DNA from 3 places in the Streptomyces sp. NPDC004134 genome. Region 2 is predicted to be linked to each of the others. Evidence: riboswitches for the same ligand, from Rfam matches in the RefSeq annotation. Region 2 holds a riboswitch; each other region holds the start of a gene.

Region 1 (6,618 bases), on a different contig from region 2:
AGAGCGCGAACGCCTCCCCCTGGTCGTGCGTGACCGCCAGCACCGTCGTGCCCAGCCGTCCGAAGAGCTCGCGCAGCTCGACCACCAGCCGTTCGCGCAGCGAGCGGTCCAACTGCCCCAGCGGCTCGTCCAGCATCAGCAGGTGCGGCGACGGCGCCAGCGCCCGCGCCAGCGCCACCCGCTGCTGCTCCCCGCCCGACAGGGCCCCCACCGCCCGCCGCTGTGCCCCCGGCAGCCCGACGAGCGACAGCAGTTCCGCCACCCGCTCCCGGGCCGCCGCCCGCGAGGCCCCGTGCATGCGCAGCCCGAAGGACACGTTCCCGCCCACGTCCCGGTGCGGGAACAACTGCTGGTCCTGGAACATCAGCCCGACGCCGCGCCGGTGCGCCGGCACCCCGGCCAGGTCCCGCCCGCCGAGCAGCACCCGCCCGCCGGCGACGGGCTGCAGCCCGGCCACCGCCCGCAGCAGCGTGGACTTGCCGCTGCCGCTGGGCCCGAGGACGCTGACGATCTCGTGGTCCGAGACGTCGAGGGCGATTCTGTCGACCGCCGCGCGGGCGCCGTAGCGCACGGTGACGTCGTCGAGTACGAGCATCAGAACTCTCCCGCCTGGTTCTTGCGGACCCGTTCCAGCAGCAGCAGCGACACCGCGCACACCGCCATGAGGATGGTGCTCAGCGCCATCGCCTGCCCGTAGTTGGTCTCCCCGGCCCGGCCGAGGAGCCGCGCGACGGCGACGGGCAGCGTCGGCCGGTCGGGCCCGGCGATGAAGACGGTCGCCCCGAACTCGCCGAGGGAGACCGCGAACGCGAAGCCGGCCGCGACGAGCACCGCCCGCCGCACCAGCGGCAGATCGACCTCCCGCCAGGCCCGCAGCGGCGACGCGCCGAGCACGGCGGCGGCCTCCCGCAGCCGGTCGTCGACGGCGCGCAGCACGGGCAGCATGGTCCGTACGACGAAGGGGACGCCGACCAGCGCCTGCGCGAGCGGCACGAGCATCCAGGAGGACCTGAGGTCGAGCGGCGGGCTGTCGAGGGCGATGAGGAACCCGAAACCGACGGTGACGGCGGAGGTGCCCAGCGGCAGCATCAGCAGCGCGTCGAAGCCGCGGACGAGGGGACCGGCGCGGCGGGTGACGGCGGCCGCGGCGAGGCCGCCGACGACGACGGCGATGACGGTGGCGACGGCGGCGTAGGCGAGGGAGTTGCCGACGGCTTCCAGCGGCGGGACGGCGAACGTGCCGTCGCTCTCCTGGAGCGCGCGGTAGAAGCCGAACCCGTGGCCCCCGGGGGTGGCGAAGGAGCGTTCGACGAGGACGGCGAGCGGCGCGAGGAGCAGCACGGCGACGAGGGCGACGACGCCGCCGAGGAGGGCGCGTTCGCCGGCGCCGCGGGGGCGGCGGGCGGTGGTCTCGGGGGCGACGAGGCGCAGCGCGGTCTCGCGGCGGCGCACGGTCCAGGCGTGCACGGCGAGGACGGCGGCGACGGCGGCGAGTTGGAGGAGGGAGAGGACGGCCGCGGTGGGCAGGTCGAGGAAGTCGGCGGTCTGGCGGTAGATCTCGACTTCGAGGGTGGCGTACGCGGGGCCGCCGAGGATCTGGATGACGCCGAAGGAGGTGAAGGTGAAGAGGAAGACCATGAGGGCCGCGGCGGCGACGGCGGGCCCGAGCGCGGGCAGGGTGACGTGCCGCCAGGCCGCGAGGCGGCCGGCGCCGAGGACGCGGGCGGCTTCCTCCTGGCGCGGGTCGAGCTGGGCCCACAGGCCGCCGACGGTCCGTACGACGACCGCGAAGTTGAAGAAGACGTGGGCGAGGAGGATGGCCCACACGGTGGTGTCCAGCCGTACGCCCCACCAGCCGTCGAGGACGCCGCCGCGGCCGGTGAGCGCGAGGAAGGCGGAGCCGACGACGACGGTGGGCATCACGAACGGCACGGTGACCAGGGCGCGCAGCAGGTGCTTGCCGGGGAAGTCGAAGCGGGCGAAGACGTACGCGGCGGGCAGCGCGAGGACGAGCGTGAGCCCGGTGGAGGCGGCGGCCTGCCAGAGCGTGAACCACAGGACGCCGAGGATGTCGGGGTCGCCGAGGACGCCGGGGATGCGGCCGAACTGCCAGCGGCCGCCCTCGCGCAGGCCGCGGGCGACGATGGCGCCGACGGGGTAGGCGAAGAAGACGCCGAGGAACGCGGCGGGGACGGCCATGAGCGCGAGTCGGCCGGCCGCCCCGCGTATCCGGCGGCGGCCCGCGCCCGTTGCCGGTCCCGGTCGCGTGTCTTCCTTGCCGCGGACCGCGGCCCGGATCACTTCACGACCAGCGAGGTCCACGTCTTGATCCACTGCTCCCGGTTGCCGTCGACGGTCGCCGGGTCGAGGGTGTGGGGGTCGGCGATCTCCTCGCCGTAGCGGGTGAACACCTCGGGCAGCGCGGTGTCCTCGCGCACGGGGTGGACGAACATGTTCAGCGGCATGTCCTGCTGGAACCGCTCGCCGATCAGGAAGTCGATGAGGGCCTTGCCGCCTTCGGCGTTGCCGGCGTTGGCGAGCAGCCCGGCGAACTCGATCTGGCGGAAGCAGGTGCCGGTGGACACGCCGGTGGTGGCTTCCTTCGGCTGGGACTCCATGTCGAGCACGGGCGGGCTGGAAGCGTACGAGACGACGAGCGGCTTGTCGCCCTTGCCGGCGCCGGAGAAGCGCTCGTAGTACGCCTGCTCCCAGCCGTCGACGACCTCGACGCCGTTGTCGCGCAGCTTGCCCCAGTAGTCCTCCCAGCCCTCTTCGCCGTACGCGTCCGCGGTGGCGAGGAGGAAGGCCAGGCCCGGGGAGGAGGTGGCGGCGTTCTCGGTGACGAGGAGGTCCTTGTAGCGGGGGTCGGCGAGGTCGTCGAAGGTCTGCGGCGGGTCGAGGTTCTTCTCCTCGAAGTACGCGCGGTCGTAGTTGACGCACACGTCGCCGTAGTCGACGGGGGTGACGCGGTGCTCGTCCGCGTCGAGCTGGAGTTCCCCGGGTATGCGGTCGAGCCCCTTCGCCTCGTACGGCGTGAAGATGCCGTTGTCGAGGCCGCGGGAGAGGAGGGTGTTGTCGATGCCGAAGAAGACGTCGCCCTGGGGGTTGTCCTTGGACAGGACCGCCTGGTTGACGGCGGAGCCGGCGTCCTTGCCCTTGAGGATGTCGACCGTGTACCCGGACTGCTTCTCGAACGCCTTCAGTACGTCGTCGGAGACGGCGAAGGAGTCGTGCGTGACGAGGGTGACGCTCTTGTCGCCCGAGCCGGACCCGGATCCGTCGCCGGAGTCCGAGCCGCAGGCGGCCAGGCCCAGGGCGAGGGACGCGGCCAGGGCGGTGGTGACGATGCGCTTCATCGGGCTGCTTTCGTGGCGGCGGGCAGCCCGGGCAGCAGCAGAGTCTCGACCGAACTTCCTACCCAGAATGACCTGGGCGAGGTTCGAGGGTCTGCGGCCTTGACGGTGCCGCACTCTCAGCGCTGCGAGCGCTCCCCTGTCGGTGTGTACGTATGAACGGTATCAGGCGGTGGTGTCGGCCGCGGAGGCGGCGAGCTGCCCGCAGGCGCCCTCGATCTCCTGGCCCCGGGTGTCCCGTACGGTCACGGGCACGCCGTGGGCCTCCAGGGCGGCGACGAACGCCCGCTCGTCCTCGGGCCGGGAGGCGGTCCACTTGGATCCCGGGGTGGGGTTGAGCGGGATGAGGTTGACGTGCGCGCGGCGGCCCTTGAGGAGGCGGCCGAGGAGGTCGGCGCGCCATGCCTGGTCGTTGATGTCCTTGATCAGCGCGTACTCGATGGAGACGCGGCGGCCGGAGCGCGCGGCGTACTCCCAGGCGGCGTCGAGGACCTCGCGGACCTGCCAGCGGGTGTTGACGGGCACGAGGGTGTCGCGCAGCTCGTCGTCGGGCGCGTGCAGGGAGACGGCGAGCCGGCACTTCAGGCCCTCGTCGGCGAAGCGGAGCATGGCCGGCACGAGGCCGACGGTGGAGACGGTGATGCCGCGCTGGGAGAGCCCGAGGCCGTCGGGCTCGGGGTCGGTGAGGCGGCGGACGGCCGACAGCACGCGGTTGTAGTTCGCCAGCGGCTCGCCCATGCCCATGAAGACGATGTTCGACAGCCGCGCCGGGCCCCCGGGAACCTCGCCGTCGCGCAGGGCGCGCATGCCGTCGACGATCTGGTGGACGATCTCGGCGGTGGACAGGTTGCGGGTGAGCCCGGCCTGGCCGGTGGCGCAGAACGGGCAGTTCATGCCGCAGCCGGCCTGCGAGGAGATGCACATGGTGACGCGGTCGGGGTAGCGCATGAGCACCGACTCGACCAGCGTGCCGTCGAAGAGCCGCCACAGGGTCTTGCGGGTGGTGTCGCCGTCGCAGCTCAGATGCCGTACGACGGTCATCAGCTCGGGCAGCAGCCCCTCGGCGAGCTTCGCCCGGGACCCGGCCGGCACGTCGGTCCAGCCGGCCGGGTCGGTCGCGTAGCGCGCGAAGTAGTGGCGCGAGAGCTGCGTGGCACGGAACGGCTTCTCCCCCAGCTCGGCGACGGCGTCGCGGCGCTCGACGGGGGTGAGGTCGGCTAGGTGCCGCGGCGGCTTCTTGGCACCACGGGGGACGGCGAAGGTGAGCTCTCCTGGCTTCGGCATAGCCGTACCAGTGTCGCAGACGGATTCACCCTCGCCCGCCTCATCCCCAAATGCCCTGATTCGTCGACAAGAGCCCCCTGGTCGGCGCCCCGTGGCCGTCGGCCAGCGGTGCCACACCGGCACCCGGTGCCCCGTGGTCGTCGCCCGTGGGGGCGAGACCGCCCGTGGGCGACCCGTGGCTGTCGCCCTTCGGCGCGGCACCGCCACCCGGCGACCCGGCGTTGTCGCCCAGGGGCGCGACGCCCCAGTCGTGTTCGGCGGCCAGGGCCATGTCGTCGCTCCGCCGGTCCTGGGGCGCCACGCCCGCGCCCGGTGCGCCGGAGCCGTCGCCCGCCGGTGCGGTGCCGACGGCCACCGCCACGGCACCGGCCGCCAGCATGGCCACCGCCGCGGCGCGGGCCGTCATACGTGTGATCGTCATCGAACTCCCCCTTGGGTCGCGGACATCCCCACCACCGTGCCCGCCCGGCCGATGCCGCCCACAGGTGTTTCGACCCTCGCCGAAAACGTCCGGGAGTCCAGGGGAACGGGGCGGCCGGTCAGCCCGCGCCGACGAAGATCACCATCAGCAGCCACACCACCGGCGCCGTCGGCAGCAGCGAGTCCAGCCGGTCCATGATCCCGCCGTGGCCGGGGAGCAGCGTGCCCATGTCCTTGATGCCGAGGTCCCGTTTGATCATCGACTCGGCGAGGTCGCCGAGCGTCGCCGAGGCGGCTGCGGCCGCGCCCAGCAGGAGGCCCTGCCACCAGCGGCCGTCGTCGATGAGCAGTTCCATGCACACCGCGCCCGCCGCCATCGCGAAGGCCAGCGCGCCGCCCAGGCCCTCGCGGGTCTTGCCGGGGCTGATGCGCGGGGCGAGCTTGTTGCGGCCGAACTTGTAGCCCACGGCGTACGCGCCGGTGTCGCTGATCACCGTGAGGATCAGGAACGTCAGCACCCGCTGCGGCCCGTCGTCGTCCGCGGCGAGCATCAGTGCGACGAAGGCGGCGAGGAACGGCACGTAGAACGCGGCGAAGACGCCGGCGGTGACGTCGCGGAGGTAGTCCTGCGCGGGGCCCGTCAGCCGCCAGACGGGGACGGCGAGGGCGGTGAGCGCGAGGGCTGCCCCGGCGCCCTCGGCGCCGCGCACGTACCCCGCGATGACCATGGCGATGCCGCCGGCCACCAGCGGCACCAGCGGCGTGCGGATGCCGCGGCACTCCGCCAGCCGCGACGTCAGCTCCCACAGCCCGACCGCCACCGCGATGACGATGACGCCGAGGAAGAGCACTTTCACGACGAACAGCGTGGCCAGCACGATGGCGCCGAGGCCGAGCCCGACGCCTATGGCGGCGCCGAGGTCCCGGCCGCCGCGGCGCCGCTTGGGGGCGGGCGGCGGTGGGGTGGGAGGACCGTCCGGGGCGCCGGATCCCCCGGAGGGACCTGGGGAGGGTTCGTCGGCAGGGGCGTCGCCGGACACGATGGGCATGCGCGGAGTCTGCGCCCTTTCACCCCCGCCGTACACGGGACCCGCCGGGGCCCCCCTGGAGGAGTCGTTCATCAGACCTCGAGCAGCTCTGCTTCCTTGTGCTTGAGCAGCTCGTCGACCTGGGCCACGTACTTGTGGGTGGTGTCGTCGAGCTCCTTCTCGCCGCGGCGGCCCTCGTCCTCACCGATCTCGCCGTCCTTGACGGCCTTGTCGATGGTCTCCTTGGCCTTGCGGCGTACGGAGCGGATGGCGATCCGCGCGTCCTCGCCCTTGGCCCTGGCGACCTTGATGAACTCCTTGCGGCGCTCCTCGGTGAGCTGCGGGAAGACCACCCGGATGATGTTGCCGTCGTTGGAGGGGTTGACGCCGAGGTCGGAGTCGCGGATCGCCTGCTCGATGTTGCGCAGGGCGCTCTTGTCGAACGGGGTCACCACCGCCATCCGCGGCTCCGGCACCGAGAACGACGCCAGTTGGTTGATGGGGGTCTGGGCCCCGTAGTAATCCGCCGTGAT
Region 2 (6,618 bases):
ACATGTCGGTGGGCCTCTACGCGCTGGACGCCGGAGCGCCCGATCCGCAGCAGCCCCATCGCCAGGACGAGGTCTACGTGATCATGAGCGGTCGCGGTTCCGTCACCGTCGGCGACGAGACCCTGCAGGTCGGCAGGGGCTGCGTCGTCTACGTACCGGCGGGCGTTCCGCATCGTTTCCACCACATCACCGAGGATCTCCGGGTTCTGGTGGTCTTCTCTCCACCCGAGGCGTGAATCAGTCCCTCAGGGTCGCCTCGGGGTTCGTTCCGGGATGGACGGGGGCAGGGGGCACTCCCATCCGCCCGCCCGGCGTCCTAGCATCGAAGGCACCGGGACAACCCCGGCGTACCGGAGGAGGAATGACCGTGTCCGTGAAAGAGATCACTGCGGGACTGCCGTGGTGGGTGACGTGGGTGCTGATCCCGGCGATCGTGCTGGTGGTCTTCGGCAGCCTGATCATGGCGCTGGTCGGCTTCATCATCGGCCTGCTCTTCAAGGTGCTGCTGGCCGCGGCGCTGATCGCAGGTGCGATCTTCCTGGTGCGGAAGTTCATGACCGCGTCGTCGTCGAAGAACGACTGGTAGCCGGCCGGCTCCGTCGTCTCCGGCGCTACTTCCGGCGTCGCCGTCCGCCGCCGCCCCGGCGGCGGGAGCGGCCCTCCGGGGGAGCCGCGGCAGCGCCGGAGCCCGTGCCTCCCCAGCCTCCGGGCCCCGCAGGGGCGCCCGGCTGCGATCCAGGGCCCATGCCGGCGCCCGGTCTCGGGCCTGATCCCGGCCCGGGTCCTGGCTGAGGCGCAGGTCCCGGTCCCGACCTCGTACGGGGAATCGGCCCCGTTCCCGTACCGGCACCCGATCCCGTACCCCCGCCAGGTCCCGTACCCCCGCCAGGGTCCGCGACCGGCACCGGTGCAGGACCCGATCCGTGGCGGCGGTCGGCGGAGACGACGAGCGCCGCGAGGCCCGTCGTCAGCGGCACCGACGCGACCAGCCCGATGCTGCCCACGAGGGTCCGTACGATCTCCTCCGCGACGAACTCGCTCGTCGCCACCGTGCCGACGCCCTGGTCGGCGATCGTGAAGAGCAGCAGCAGCGGCAGCGCCGCCCCCGCGTACGCGAGGACCAGCGTGTTCACCACCGACGCGATGTGATCGCGCCCGATCCGCATCGCGGACGCGTACAGCTTCCGCCACGGCGCCGACGGATCGGCCTGCCGCAGCTCCCACACCGCGGACGCCTGCGTCACCGTCACGTCGTCGAGCACCCCGAGCGAGCCGATCAGCACCCCCGCGAGCAGGAGCCCGCTCATGTCGATGTCCGGGTACTGGGTGTGGATGAGGCCCGTGAAGTCGTCGGTGTTCCCGGTCAGTTTCGACCAGCCGATGAACAGCGAGCCCAGCAGCCCGATCAGCAGCAGCGACGCGAGTGTGCCGAGTGCGGCCACCGACGTACGCACGTTGAAGCCGTGACACAGATAGAGCGCGATCAGCATGATGGCGCTGCCCCCGACCACCGCCACCACCAGCGGGTTCGACCCGTCGAGGATCGCCGGCAGGATGAACAGGATCAGGATCGCGAAGCTCACCGCCAGCGCCGCGAGCGCCGCCAGCCCGCGCAGCCGCCCCACGACGACCACCGCGACCGCGAACAGCAGCGCCAGCGCCGTCATCGGCACGGTGCGCACCACGTCCGAGACGGCGTACTGCAGCTCGCGCGGCGCCTTCGGCGAGTAGGAGACGACGAGTTCCTGCCCCACCTCGTACCGCCGGGACGCGTCGGGCGCGACGATCTCCGTGAAGGTCCGCCCGGCGTGCTTGCCCGACGTCACCTCGATCGTCGCCTGCTCGCACACCGCGTCCTGGTCGGGCCGCGGCTCGTCGGTGCCGCCACCGCCGCCCGGCGGCCCCTGCTCCTGGATCTGCGCGCCCACGTCCGCGCACTTCACTTCCTCGACCTTCGTGACCTTCGCCCGCTGCCGCTCCTGGTCGAAGCCGATGCCGCTGCGTTCGCCCGCCGGTTCACTCCCCGGCCACAGCGCGATCAGCCCGGCGAGCACCGCGAGCGCGAACGGGACGAGCACCGCGGCGATCACCCTGCGCAGCCGGTGCGAGGCGGGCGGGGCGGGGGCGCCGTGGTGGTGGCTGTGCGAATGTGTCACGGCCAGATCATCGCAGGAGTGCTCCGGGGCCCTCTTTCGTACCGGTGCGTGCAGCGGTTAGCGTGGTCGGCGAACTGCACACCGCGGGAGCTCGGAGCACCGGGCTGAGAGGGCGCTGACGGATCCGGATCCGGACCGAGGCTGCGCCGACCGCCGAACCTGTTACCGGGTAATGCCGGCGTAGGGAGTGGGTCTCCATGACCGTTTCGGATGCACGTACGCCCGCCACCGGGGACTCCGCGGAATCTGCGGAAGCCACCGCGATCGGCTGGCACAAGGACCACATCGAGCACCCCGCGCGGCCCGACATCAGGGTCCCGGTGCGGCGCGTGCACCTCACGAACGGCGACGACGTGACGCTGTACGACACGTCCGGGCCGTACACCGACCCGACCACCGACACCGACGTACGCCGCGGGCTCACCCCGCTGCGCGACAACTGGATCATCGCCCGCGGCGACACCGAGGAGTACCCGGGCCGTCCGCCCCGCCCCGAGGACGACGGCCTCAAGCACACCTCGCCCCGCGGCGGCCTGCGCAACCTCGACGCCGTCTTCCCCGGCCGCCCGCGCCAGCCGCGGCGCGCCCGCGGCGGCGCCGTGACGCAACTCGCGTACGCCAGACGCGGGGAGATCACCGCCGAGATGGAGTTCGTCGCGCTGCGCGAGCGCGTCGAGCCCGCCTTCGTACGCGACGAGATCGCGGCCGGCCGCGCCGTGCTCCCCGCGAACGTCAACCACCCCGAGTCAGAACCGATGATCATCGGGAAGAACTTCCTGGTGAAGGTGAACGCCAACATCGGCAACTCGGCCGTCACCTCCTCCATCGAGGAGGAGGTGGAGAAGATGACGTGGGCCACCCGCTGGGGCGCCGACACGGTCATGGACCTGTCCACCGGCCGCAACATCCACACCACCCGCGAGTGGATCCTGCGCAACTCCCCCGTGCCCATCGGCACCGTGCCGCTCTACCAGGCGCTGGAGAAGGTCGACGGCCGCGCCGAGGAACTGAGCTGGGACGTCTACAAGGACACCGTCCTCGAACAGTGCGAGCAGGGCGTCGACTACATGACCGTCCACGCCGGCGTCCTGCTGCGCTACGTCCCGCTCACCGCCCGCCGCAAGACGGGCATCGTCTCCCGCGGCGGCTCCATCATGGCCGCCTGGTGCCTGGCCCACCACCGGGAGTCGTTCCTCTACACCCACTTCGACGAGCTGTGCGAGATCCTCGCCGCGTACGACGTGACGTTCTCCCTCGGCGACGGCCTGCGGCCCGGCTCGATCGCCGACGCCAACGACGAGGCGCAGTTCGCCGAGCTGCGCACGCTCGGCGAACTCAACCGGATCGCGAAGTCCCACGGCGTGCAGACCATGATCGAGGGCCCGGGACACGTCCCGATGCACAAGATCAAGGAGAACGTCGACCTCCAGCAGGAGATCTGCGAAGAGGCCCCGTTCTACACCCTCGGCCCTCTGGCCACCGACATCGCGCCCGCCTACGACCACATCACCTCCGGCATCGGCGCGGCGATGATCGCCTGGTGGGGCACGGCGATGCTCTGCTACGTCACCCCGAAGGAACACCTGGGCCTCCCGGACCGCGACGACGTCAAGACCGGCGTCATCACGTACAAGATCGCCGCCCACGCCGCGGACCTCGCCAAGGGCCACCCGGGCGCCCAGGACTGGGACGACGCCCTGTCGGACGCCCGCTTCGAGTTCCGCTGGGAGGACCAGTTCAACCTGGCCCTGGACCCGGACACGGCCCGCGAGTTCCACGACGCGACCCTCCCGGCGGAGCCGGCGAAGACGGCGCACTTCTGCTCGATGTGCGGCCCGAAGTTCTGCTCGATGAAGATCAGCAGAAGCATCACGGAACGCTTCGGCTCGGACGACCAGGCGGAGTTGACGGCGGAGGAGATCGAACGGGGCATGCTGGAGAAGTCCAGGGAGTTCGCGGACGCGGGCAACCGCGTCTACCTGCCGTTGACCGACTGAGCCCGATGGCGGGAGGGGCAGGAGCCGTGCTCCTGCCCCTCCCGCCGGCATGGGCCCGAGGAGCGGACCGGCAAGCCGGCCCCGGTACGGTGAAAACCGGCGCCGATCCCGGTGGACGACAGGGCCTTCCGCCCGTGCGAACGAGCACATGCTTAGGAGTGTCAGCATGGAGGTGACCGCCGGGACCCTGGCAGCCAAGGCTGCCGGACCAGTGGCTGCTCGCTTGGTCAGCAAGCTCTTCACCGCTCCCGCGGGAGCAGGGTTGGTGGACAACCCCGTACGCATCGCGGGCAGGCTCACCTTCAAGGGGGAGAAGCGAACCCTCGCGGAGAAGGACATCCAAAGGCTTGTCAGTACGCTGGTGAAGCGCACGGTCGAGTCCATGCCGCGCGAAGTGTCGTCTGCCGTGACCGGAGAGCAGGACGCGGTGGCGGATCGCCTCACCCGAACTCTTCTCGTGCTGGGTGAGATCGATATGGACGACGTTCAGGCGGTGCAGCTCGGCTACGAGCAGTTCGCCGCAGAGCTGCGGCGCGCCGCCCCCCGCGCGGCCCTCAGTCTGTCCGCTTCCGGTGAAGCGATGTACGAGTCGCTGCTCGAACTGTCCTGCCTGCACATCCTCCAGTTCTTCTCCCAGCGCTCGTCGTTCATTCAGAGGACGCAGCTAGAGCAGTTCCGGGCCATAGCTGCACAAGCCCGTCAGATCGACCTGCTGCTGGATCGCATCCCCAGCCGGGATCGCGCAGACGTGAGCTTCGAGAGAGATTACGCAGAGGCCGTCAGAGCAGACCACGGGAAGGTGAGGATCTTCGGCCTCGACCTGGGCAGGGCGCACGGGCGCGGGTGGAACCTCGACACCGCGTATCTGACTCTGGAGGCTACTTCTTCCCGGGAGTCCGACGCAGGTGACCCGGAGATCCTGGCCGGCGAGCACGGACCCTCATCAGCGTCTCGGCACGACCGCCGGGAGCGGATAGATCAGTTGCTCGCCGACAAGTCCCGCATCCTGTTGCGCGGCCAGGCGGGCGCAGGGAAGTCGACACTGATCCAGTGGCTTGCTGTCGGTGCGGCAACCGGGTCCTTCGCAGAGGAGCTGTCTGCCCTCAACCACCGAGTCCCCTTCGTGCTACGGCTGCGCAAGATGTCTCGGCAGGGAATTCTGCAGCCACGCCCTTCTCAGTTCCTTGAGGTGGACGATTGCCTCAGAGCCGATAGTCAGCCGGACGGCTGGGCGGATCGCGTCCTTCGTGCCGGGCGGGCCCTGCTGCTCGTCGACGGCTTGGACGAGATCCCGCCGTTCGAGCGTGACGAGGCGAAGGAGTGGATGGCCCGCCTGCTGGAACTGTATCCGCGGACGCTGACGTTGGTGACGGTTCGGCCCTCTGCTGTCCCTGTCGGCTGGCTTGACGAATGGAATTTCGAGGAACTGTCCCTGTGCTCGATGAATGCAGAGGACAGGGAATTGTTCGTGGAGCGCTGGCATCGTGCTGCGCAGACCGTATCCGAAACCGACGGTACAGCCCTCGAGGCGGCGCGTGAGCGCCAGGAACTGACTCGCTTACGAGACGCTCTGCTACGCACCCTCGGTACTTCTCCCGACCTCTCCGCCCTGGCCGACAGCCCACTGCTGTGCGGAATGATATGCGCCCTCCACCGCGAGTGGGACGGCACCTTGCCGAAAAGGCGGATGGACGTCTACCGGGCCGCTCTCAGCATGCTTTTGGTGCGGCGGGACCAGCAGCGCCGGGTGGGGGCTTCCGAAGGCATGCGGCTGGCCGAGGAGGAGCAGCTCGCCATGCTGCAGCGCATAGCCTCCTGGCTCGTCCTGAACGGGCGGGTGGAAGGAGAGAAGAGCCACGCCGAGGGGCAGATGGCTCGACTGCTGCCCACGCTGCCCGAAGTCGAGCGGCAGTGCACGCCGCAGGATGCGTTCAACCACCTGCTGAACAGGACCGGCCTGCTGCGCGAGACCAGCGTGGATACCTTCGACTTCATCCACCGGACGTTTCAGGACTACCTGGCCGCCAAGGAGTTCAAAGAGGAGCGCAACTTCGGGCTACTCAGCAGCAAGGCAGGTGACGATCAATGGGCGGACGTCATCCGGATGGCGGTGGGACACTGCGATCCGAACGACCGCTCGCAACTGATGAAGGAGATCCTCGACCGCGGCGACAGCGTCGAGGAGGCCGAAGAAAAACGGCGAATCCATCTTCTGCTGGGCTCCTGCCTGCCGTATGCCTCCCGCCTGGACGGTGAGGTACGCAAGGCTGTTCTGAGCCGAGTGGGGAAGTCGTTGCCGCCTCGAGCGCAGGAATGGCTGCAATATGCCATGGTGGGGGAGCAGATCCTTCCCGAACTGCGCAAGTTCGCAGCCGAGCATACCGACTGGGGCTGGCTGCCGAGTACCGCCGTGCAGGCGGCGGGTAGCGACTCGCTGCCGCTGCTGAGGGACCTGATGTCGGTCT
Region 3 (6,618 bases), on a different contig from region 2:
CTCGCCGTAGCGCGCGGAGGGGAAGGACGCACAGTCGCCGACGGCCCAGACGCCGGGCACGTTCGTACGCAGCCGCTCGTCGGCCCGCACCGCCCCGTCGCCGCCCAGCCCGACGCCGGAGCCGGCGAGCCAGGCCGTGGTCGGGTGGGCGCCGATGCCGACGACGACGGCGTCTGCGGTCAGCTCCGTACCGTCGTCGAGGACGACCGCGACCGGGCCGTCCTCGCCGTCGCTGTCGACGCGCTCGACCCGGCGCCCCGTGAGCAGCCGGGCACCGCTCTCCTCGTACCAGGCGGCCATCGGCGCCGCGACCGCCGCGGGCAGCGCCGCCGCCAGCGGCTGCCCGGCGGCCTCCACGACCGTCACCTCGCAGCCCTGCTCGCGCGCCGCGGTGGTCAGCTCGGCGCCGATCCAGCCGGCGCCGACCACCAGGACCCGGCTGCGCCGCACCAGCACGGCGCGCAGCCGCGCCGCGTCGTCGAGGGTGCGCAGCAGGTGCACGCCGGGCGTGGCGCCGGCCGGGGCGCCGGGCAGCGGGACGGGCGCCGCGCCGGTGGCGAGCACCAGGTTCCCGTACGGCACGGGCCCGGCGTCCGTCTCCAGCACCCGCCCCGCGGTGTCCAACCGGTCGGCGTGCAGCCCCAGCCGGAGCCCGATGCCGTACTCCGCGAAGTCGACCTCGAACGCCGAGCCCTCGGCCTTGCCGAGCAGCACCGCCTTCGACAGCGGCGGCCGGTCGTACGGGTCGTGCGGCTCCGCGCCGACGAGCGTGACGGCGCCGGTGTACCCCTGCTCGCGCAGCGCGACGGCGGTCTGCACGCCGGCCATCCCCGCGCCGACGACGACGGTGCCCGCGGCGGGGTCGGCGGCGCGGCTGGGGCGGCTGGCGGCCCGGCCGGCGGGGCCGCGGTCCGGTTCTGCGTCGGTCACACCGATCACTGTATGCCGCACCCGTCGGCCGCCGCTCGCGCCGGGCCCGCTCGCGAGGCTCCCTTACAGCAGCCGGGCGTACGGAGTTAGGGTGGCCGGGAAGACTCGCGGGAGCCCGGCGCACCGGGCTGAGAGGGGGGCTGGCGGCCCCCGACCGTACGAACCTGATCCGGGTCATGCCGGCGAAGGGAGGGGCGAACGCGCCCATGCAGCCACGCGACACACCCCCGACGGAACCCACCACGACACCTCAGGCGGCGCCCGCGGCGGCACCAACGGGCGCGCCGCGCACGGCGGATGCCGCGTACGACGTCCTCGTCATCGGCGGCGGCGTCATCGGCCTGGTCACCGCCTGGCAGGCGGCCCGCCGCGGGCTGGCCACCGCCGTCGCCGACCCGGCCCCCGGCGGCGGCGCCGCGCAGGTCGCGGCCGGGATGCTCGCCGCCGTGACCGAACTCCACTACGGCGAGGAAGCGCTGCTGGCGCTCAACCTGGCGGCCGCGGAACGCTATCCGGACTTCGCCGCCGAGCTGGCGGAGGCGTCCGGCCGGGACATCGGCTACCGCCGCTGCGGCGCGCTCTCCGTCGCGCTCGACGCGGACGACCGCGCCCAACTGCGCGAACTCCACGGCTTCCAGCAGCGGCTGGGGCTCTCCGCGCAGTGGCTCAGCGGCAGCGAGTGCCGCCGGCTGGAGCCGATGCTCGCGCCCGGAGTACGCGGCGGGCTGCGCGTCGACGGCGACCACCAGACGGACCCGCGGCTGCTGACCGCGGCGCTCGTCACCGCCTGCGAGCGGGCCGGGGTCGCCTTCCACCGCAGCCTCGCGGTACGGCTGCGGCTCGCCGGCGCGGGCGCGGACGAGCGGGCGGCGGGCGCGGAGCTGGCGGACGGCACCCGGCTCGGCGCCGGGCAGACGGTGCTCGCCGCGGGCAGCCGCAGCGGCAGCCTGGCGGGGGTGCCGGAGGCGGTACGGCCGCCGGTGCGGCCCGTGAAGGGGCAGGTGCTGCGGCTGCGGATGCCGGAGACCGGGGCGCCGTTCCTGTCCCGTACGGTACGGGCCGTGGTGCGCGGCAGCAGCGTGTACCTGGTGCCGCGGGAGAGCGGCGAGCTGGTCGTCGGCGCCACCAGCGAGGAGCTGGGCTGGGACACCACCGTCACCGCGGGCGGCGTGTACGAGCTGCTGCGCGACGCGCACGAGCTGCTGCCCGGGCTGACGGAGCTGCCGCTCGTGGAGGCCGGCGCCGGGCTGCGCCCCGGCTCCCCCGACAACGCGCCGCTGCTGGGCCCCACCGCCCTGGCGGGGCTGCACCTGGCCACCGGCCACTACCGCAACGGGGTGCTCCTCACCCCCGTCACCGGCGACGCGCTCGCCGCCGTCCTCACCGGCGGCGAACTCCCCGACGTGGCCCGCCCGTTCGCGGCCACCCGGTTCGGCCGTACGCACCAGCAGCACGAAGGGCGGCAGCACCCATGACCGAGGACACCACGCGGACCCGCACCGGCACCCGAGCCGGCGCCCCCGCCGGCGCACCGACCATCACCGTCAACGGCACGCCCCGCCCGATCGCCGCGGGCCTCACCCTCGACGCCCTCGTCGCCACCCTCACCGCCGCGCACCGCGGCGTCGCCGCCGCCGTCAACGAGGACGTCGTACCGCGCGGCGACTGGCCCACCACCACCCTCGGCGACGGCGACCGCGTCGAGATCCTCACCGCGGTCCAGGGAGGCTGACCACCGTGACCAGCACCGCCCCCGCCCCCGTCCCCGCAGACCTCACCGGCGCGGACCCGCTCACCATCGCGGGCGTCCGCTTCTCCTCCCGCCTCATCATGGGCACCGGCGGCGCCAGCAGCCTGGACGCCATGGAGCGTGCCCTCCTCGCCTCCGGCACCGAGCTGACCACCGTCGCGATGCGCCGCGTCGACCCCGGCGTGCACGGCTCCGTGCTCGACGTGCTGCGCCGCCACGGCATCCGCGTGCTGCCGAACACCGCCGGCTGCTATACCGCGGGAGAGGCCGTCCTCACCGCCCGGCTGGCCCGCGAGGCGCTCGGCACGGACTGGGTGAAGCTGGAGGTCATCGCCGACGAGCGGACCCTGCTGCCCGACCCGGTCGAGCTGCTGGCCGCCGCCGAGACACTCGTCGACGACGGCTTCACCGTGCTCCCGTACACCAACGACGACCCCGTCCTCGCGCGCAAGCTGGAGGACGCCGGCTGCGCCGCCGTGATGCCGCTGGGCTCCCCCATCGGCTCCGGGCTCGGCATCCGCAACCCGCACAACTTCCAGCTCATCACCGAGGCCGCCGGGGTGCCCGTCATCCTCGACGCCGGCGCGGGCACCGCCTCCGACGCGGCCCTGGCGATGGAGCTGGGCTGCGACGCGGTGATGCTGGCGTCCGCGGTGACGCGAGCACAGGAGCCGGTGCTGATGGCGGAGGCGATGCGGTACGCGATCGCCGCGGGCCGGCTCGCCGCGCGCGCCGGGCGCATCCCGCGCCGGCACTTCGCGCGCGCGTCCTCCCCGGGGGCGGGCGTCGCGGAGCTGGGCCCCGGGAGCGGCCGGGACGACGGCCCGGGGCCGGACCCGGAGCGGCCCGCGTTCGCCTGAACTGCCCGGCCCCGTACCGGCACGCCATCGGGAACGTACTGCAGCACAACGGTGACGGGAACGCGTCCCTCACCTCGTAGACTGCGGTTCGTGGACACGACTCTGGACCCGTCCCCCCATCCGCCGGGAGGGTGGGGAGACCCCATGGTCGGGCAGATGCTCGACGGGCGCTACCGCGTCGACGCGCGCATCGCCGCCGGCGGCATGGCCACGGTCTACCGCGCGCTGGACACCCGGCTCGACCGGGTGCTCGCCGTCAAGGTCATGCACCCGTCGCTCGCCGCCGACGCCTCCTTCGTCCAGCGGTTCATCCTGGAGGCCAAGTCGGTCGCCGGCCTCGCCCACCCGAACGTCGTGGGCGTCTACGACCAGGGCACCGACGGCCCGCACGTCTTCCTGGCCATGGAGTACGTCCCCGGCTGCACCCTGCGCGACGTGCTGCACGACCGCGGCGCGCTCCAGCCGCGGGCCGCGCTGGACATCCTGGAGCCCGTGCTCGCCGCGCTCGGCGCCGCGCACCGGGCCGGTTTCGTGCACCGCGACATGAAGCCGGAGAACGTCCTCATCGGCGACGACGGCCGGGTCAAGGTGGCCGACTTCGGGCTCGTCCGCGCCGTGAACACCAACACCACCGCCTCCACCGGCGCCGTGCTCGGCAGCGTGTCGTACCTGGCGCCCGAGCAGATCGAGCGCGGCGCCGCCGACCCCCGGGTCGACGTGTACGCCTGCGGCGTGATGCTCTACGAGATGCTCACCGGCGCCAAGCCGCACGCCGGCGAGCACGCCGCGCACGTGCTCTACCAGCATCTGCACGAGGACGTCGAGCCGCCGTCCGCGGTCGTCCCCGGGCTGCCCGCGCAGTTGGACGACCTGGTCGCCGGGGCCGCCGCGCGCCGCAGCGAGGCGCGCCCCGCGGACGCCGTGGAGCTGCTGTCGGCCGTACGGAGCGCCCGCGCGCAGCTCACCGACGAGGAGCTGGACGCGGTGCCGCCGCAGGCCGTCGCCCAGGAGCGGGACGGCTCCGAGGACCGTACCGCCGTGGTGCCCAGCCCGGCGGCCACGCCGGCGCAGGAGCGGCTGAACGTCACCAGCGTGCTGGAGACCCCCGCCGCCGCACCCGCGGGCACCGCGGGCCACCCGCCCGGCCCGCCCGCGCCCGGTGACCGGCCCGGAACGGGCCGCCCCAAGCCGCGGCTTGGGCTGCTGGCGCTGCTGGCGGCGCTGCTCGTGCTCGGCGTCGGCACGGGCGTCTGGTACATCAACTCCGGGCAGTTCACCAAGGTCCCCTTCGTCCTCGGCAAGACCGAGGCGGAGGCGCGGAGCATGCTCTCCGGCGAGGATCTGGACGCGGACGTCAAGGAGGACTTCAGCGACACGGTGAAGGCCGGCCTCGTCATCCGTACCGACCCCGAGGGCGGCAACCGCATCCGCCAGGGCGACTCCGTGACCCTCGTGCTCTCCAAGGGCCCGGAGATGGTCGAGATCCCCGAGCTGTACGCGGTCCCGCTCGACGAGGCCAGGGACAGGCTGAGCGACGCCGGGCTGAAGCCGGGCGTGACCCGGGAGGCGTTCAGCGAGGAGCTGCCCGCCGGGCGCGTGATCAGCACGGACCCGGAGGATGGCGAGAAGATCAAGGCGGGCCGGGCGGTGGCGATGGTCGTCAGCCGCGGCGCGCCGATCGAGGTGCCGGACGTCGTCGGCGACGACCAGAGCGACGCGGCGGAGGAGCTGCGCGAGGAGGGCCTGGCGGTCGAGATCGCCACGGAGACGGTGTACTCGGAGGAGGACGCCGGCACCGTCGCGGAGACCTCGCCCGAGCCGGGCACCGAGCTGGGCGAGGGCGACAAGGTCACGCTGACGATCTCCAGGGGCCCCGAGCTGCTGGAGGTACCGGACGTGGTCGACATGAGCGTGGACGAAGCCGAGCAGACGCTGGAGGACGCCGGTTTCCGCGCGGACGTGAACCAGATCTTCTTCGGCGACTCCGTCTGGCGGCAGTCCCCTGGCGACGGGGAAGAGGCGCCGCGCGGCAGCGAGATCACCCTCTGGGTCAGGTGACGTGTCCTCCCGTACGCCCGCTGAACCACGCTCCGGCCGGCCGGCCGCCCAGGTCCGCAACCCCGTCGGCAGCCATGTGCCCGTCGCCGGCGGGCTGGCCGCGAAGGGCCTGGCCCACGCGCGCAAGATCGGCGCGGAGGCCGTCCAGGTCTTCGTCGCCAACGCCCGCGGCTGGGCCACGCCGCCCGGCGACCCGGCGCAGGACGAGGAGTTCCGCAGGCGCTGCGCCGAGGACGGCATCCCGGTGTACGTGCACGCCCCGTACCTGATCAACCTCGGCTCGCACACCCCGGCGACCGCGGCGAACTCCGTCGCCTCGCTGCGGCACTCGCTGCGCCGCGGCCGGGCGATCGGCGCCCTCGGCGTCGTGGTGCACACCGGCTCGGCGACCGGCGGACGGCCCCGCGAGACCGCGCTCGCGCAGGTACGGGAGCTGACCCTGCCGCTCCTCGACGAGCTGGGCGACGACCCCGACGCGCCCGAGCTGCTGCTGGAGCCGACCGCGGGGCAGGGCTTCTCGCTCTGCTCCCGGCTGCCGGAGCTGGGTGCCTATCTGGACCTGCTGGACCGGCACCCGCGGCTCGGCGTCTGCCTGGACACCTGTCACGTCTTCGCCGCGGGCCACGACCTGGCGGCCAGCGGCGGCGCGAAGCAGGTGCTGGACGAGCTGGTGGAGGTGGCAGGACCGGGGCGGCTGCGGTTGCTGCACGCGAACGACTCCAAGGCCGCGGTGGGATCGCGCCTCGACCGGCACGAGAACATCGGGGCGGGGCAGATCGGCGCCGAGGCGTTCCGCGAGCTGATCCGGCATCCGGCGACGGCCGGGGTGCCGCTGATCATCGAGACCCCCGGCGGCGGGCCGGAGGGCCCGAAGGCGGCGGCGGACATCGCGCTGCTGAAGGAGCTGCGGGAGCCGGCGGGGCCGTAGCGGGGCCCGCGGGAAGGGCTAGAGGTCCGGGCCGTCGCCCGGTTCCTCCTGGTACGAGTAGCGCTGCTCGCGCCACGGGTCGCCGACGTTGT

The links. Region 2 has a riboswitch for thiamine pyrophosphate ahead of thiC (phosphomethylpyrimidine synthase ThiC). Riboswitches for the same ligand answer to the same signal wherever they lie in the genome.
Region 1: it holds a riboswitch for thiamine pyrophosphate, as region 2 does, so the genes downstream of both, ACFYVJ_RS20795 (thiamine ABC transporter substrate binding subunit) here and thiC (phosphomethylpyrimidine synthase ThiC) in region 2, are expected to answer to the same signal.
Region 3: it holds a riboswitch for thiamine pyrophosphate, as region 2 does, so the genes downstream of both, thiO (glycine oxidase ThiO) here and thiC (phosphomethylpyrimidine synthase ThiC) in region 2, are expected to answer to the same signal.

The regions. Positions count from the first base shown of each region.
Region 1 is NZ_JBIAMS010000016.1:76,611-83,228, reverse strand. Features, by position in the region: gene ACFYVJ_RS20805 (ABC transporter ATP-binding protein) at 1-595, opposite strand, end outside; gene ACFYVJ_RS20800 (ABC transporter permease) at 595-2,199, opposite strand; gene ACFYVJ_RS20795 (thiamine ABC transporter substrate binding subunit) at 2,298-3,356, opposite strand; TPP riboswitch at 3,394-3,504, opposite strand; gene rlmN (23S rRNA (adenine(2503)-C(2))-methyltransferase RlmN) at 3,519-4,637, opposite strand; gene ACFYVJ_RS20785 (hypothetical protein) at 4,678-5,058, opposite strand; gene ACFYVJ_RS20780 (phosphatidate cytidylyltransferase) at 5,177-6,106, opposite strand; gene frr (ribosome recycling factor) at 6,178-6,618, opposite strand, start outside.
Region 2 is NZ_JBIAMS010000005.1:247,309-253,926, forward strand. Features, by position in the region: gene ACFYVJ_RS09845 (cupin domain-containing protein) at 1-236, shown strand, start outside; gene ACFYVJ_RS09850 (DUF5326 family protein) at 374-586, shown strand; gene ACFYVJ_RS09855 (YibE/F family protein) at 612-2,156, opposite strand; TPP riboswitch at 2,230-2,361, shown strand; gene thiC (phosphomethylpyrimidine synthase ThiC) at 2,354-4,153, shown strand; gene ACFYVJ_RS09865 (NACHT domain-containing protein) at 4,320-6,618, shown strand, end outside.
Region 3 is NZ_JBIAMS010000029.1:44,640-51,257, forward strand. Features, by position in the region: gene ACFYVJ_RS29165 (NAD(P)/FAD-dependent oxidoreductase) at 1-939, opposite strand, end outside; TPP riboswitch at 1,028-1,138, shown strand; gene thiO (glycine oxidase ThiO) at 1,137-2,405, shown strand; gene thiS (sulfur carrier protein ThiS) at 2,402-2,662, shown strand; gene ACFYVJ_RS29180 (thiazole synthase) at 2,668-3,540, shown strand; gene pknB (Stk1 family PASTA domain-containing Ser/Thr kinase) at 3,685-5,598, shown strand; gene ACFYVJ_RS29190 (deoxyribonuclease IV) at 5,600-6,526, shown strand; gene ACFYVJ_RS29195 (sulfite oxidase-like oxidoreductase) at 6,545-6,618, opposite strand, start outside.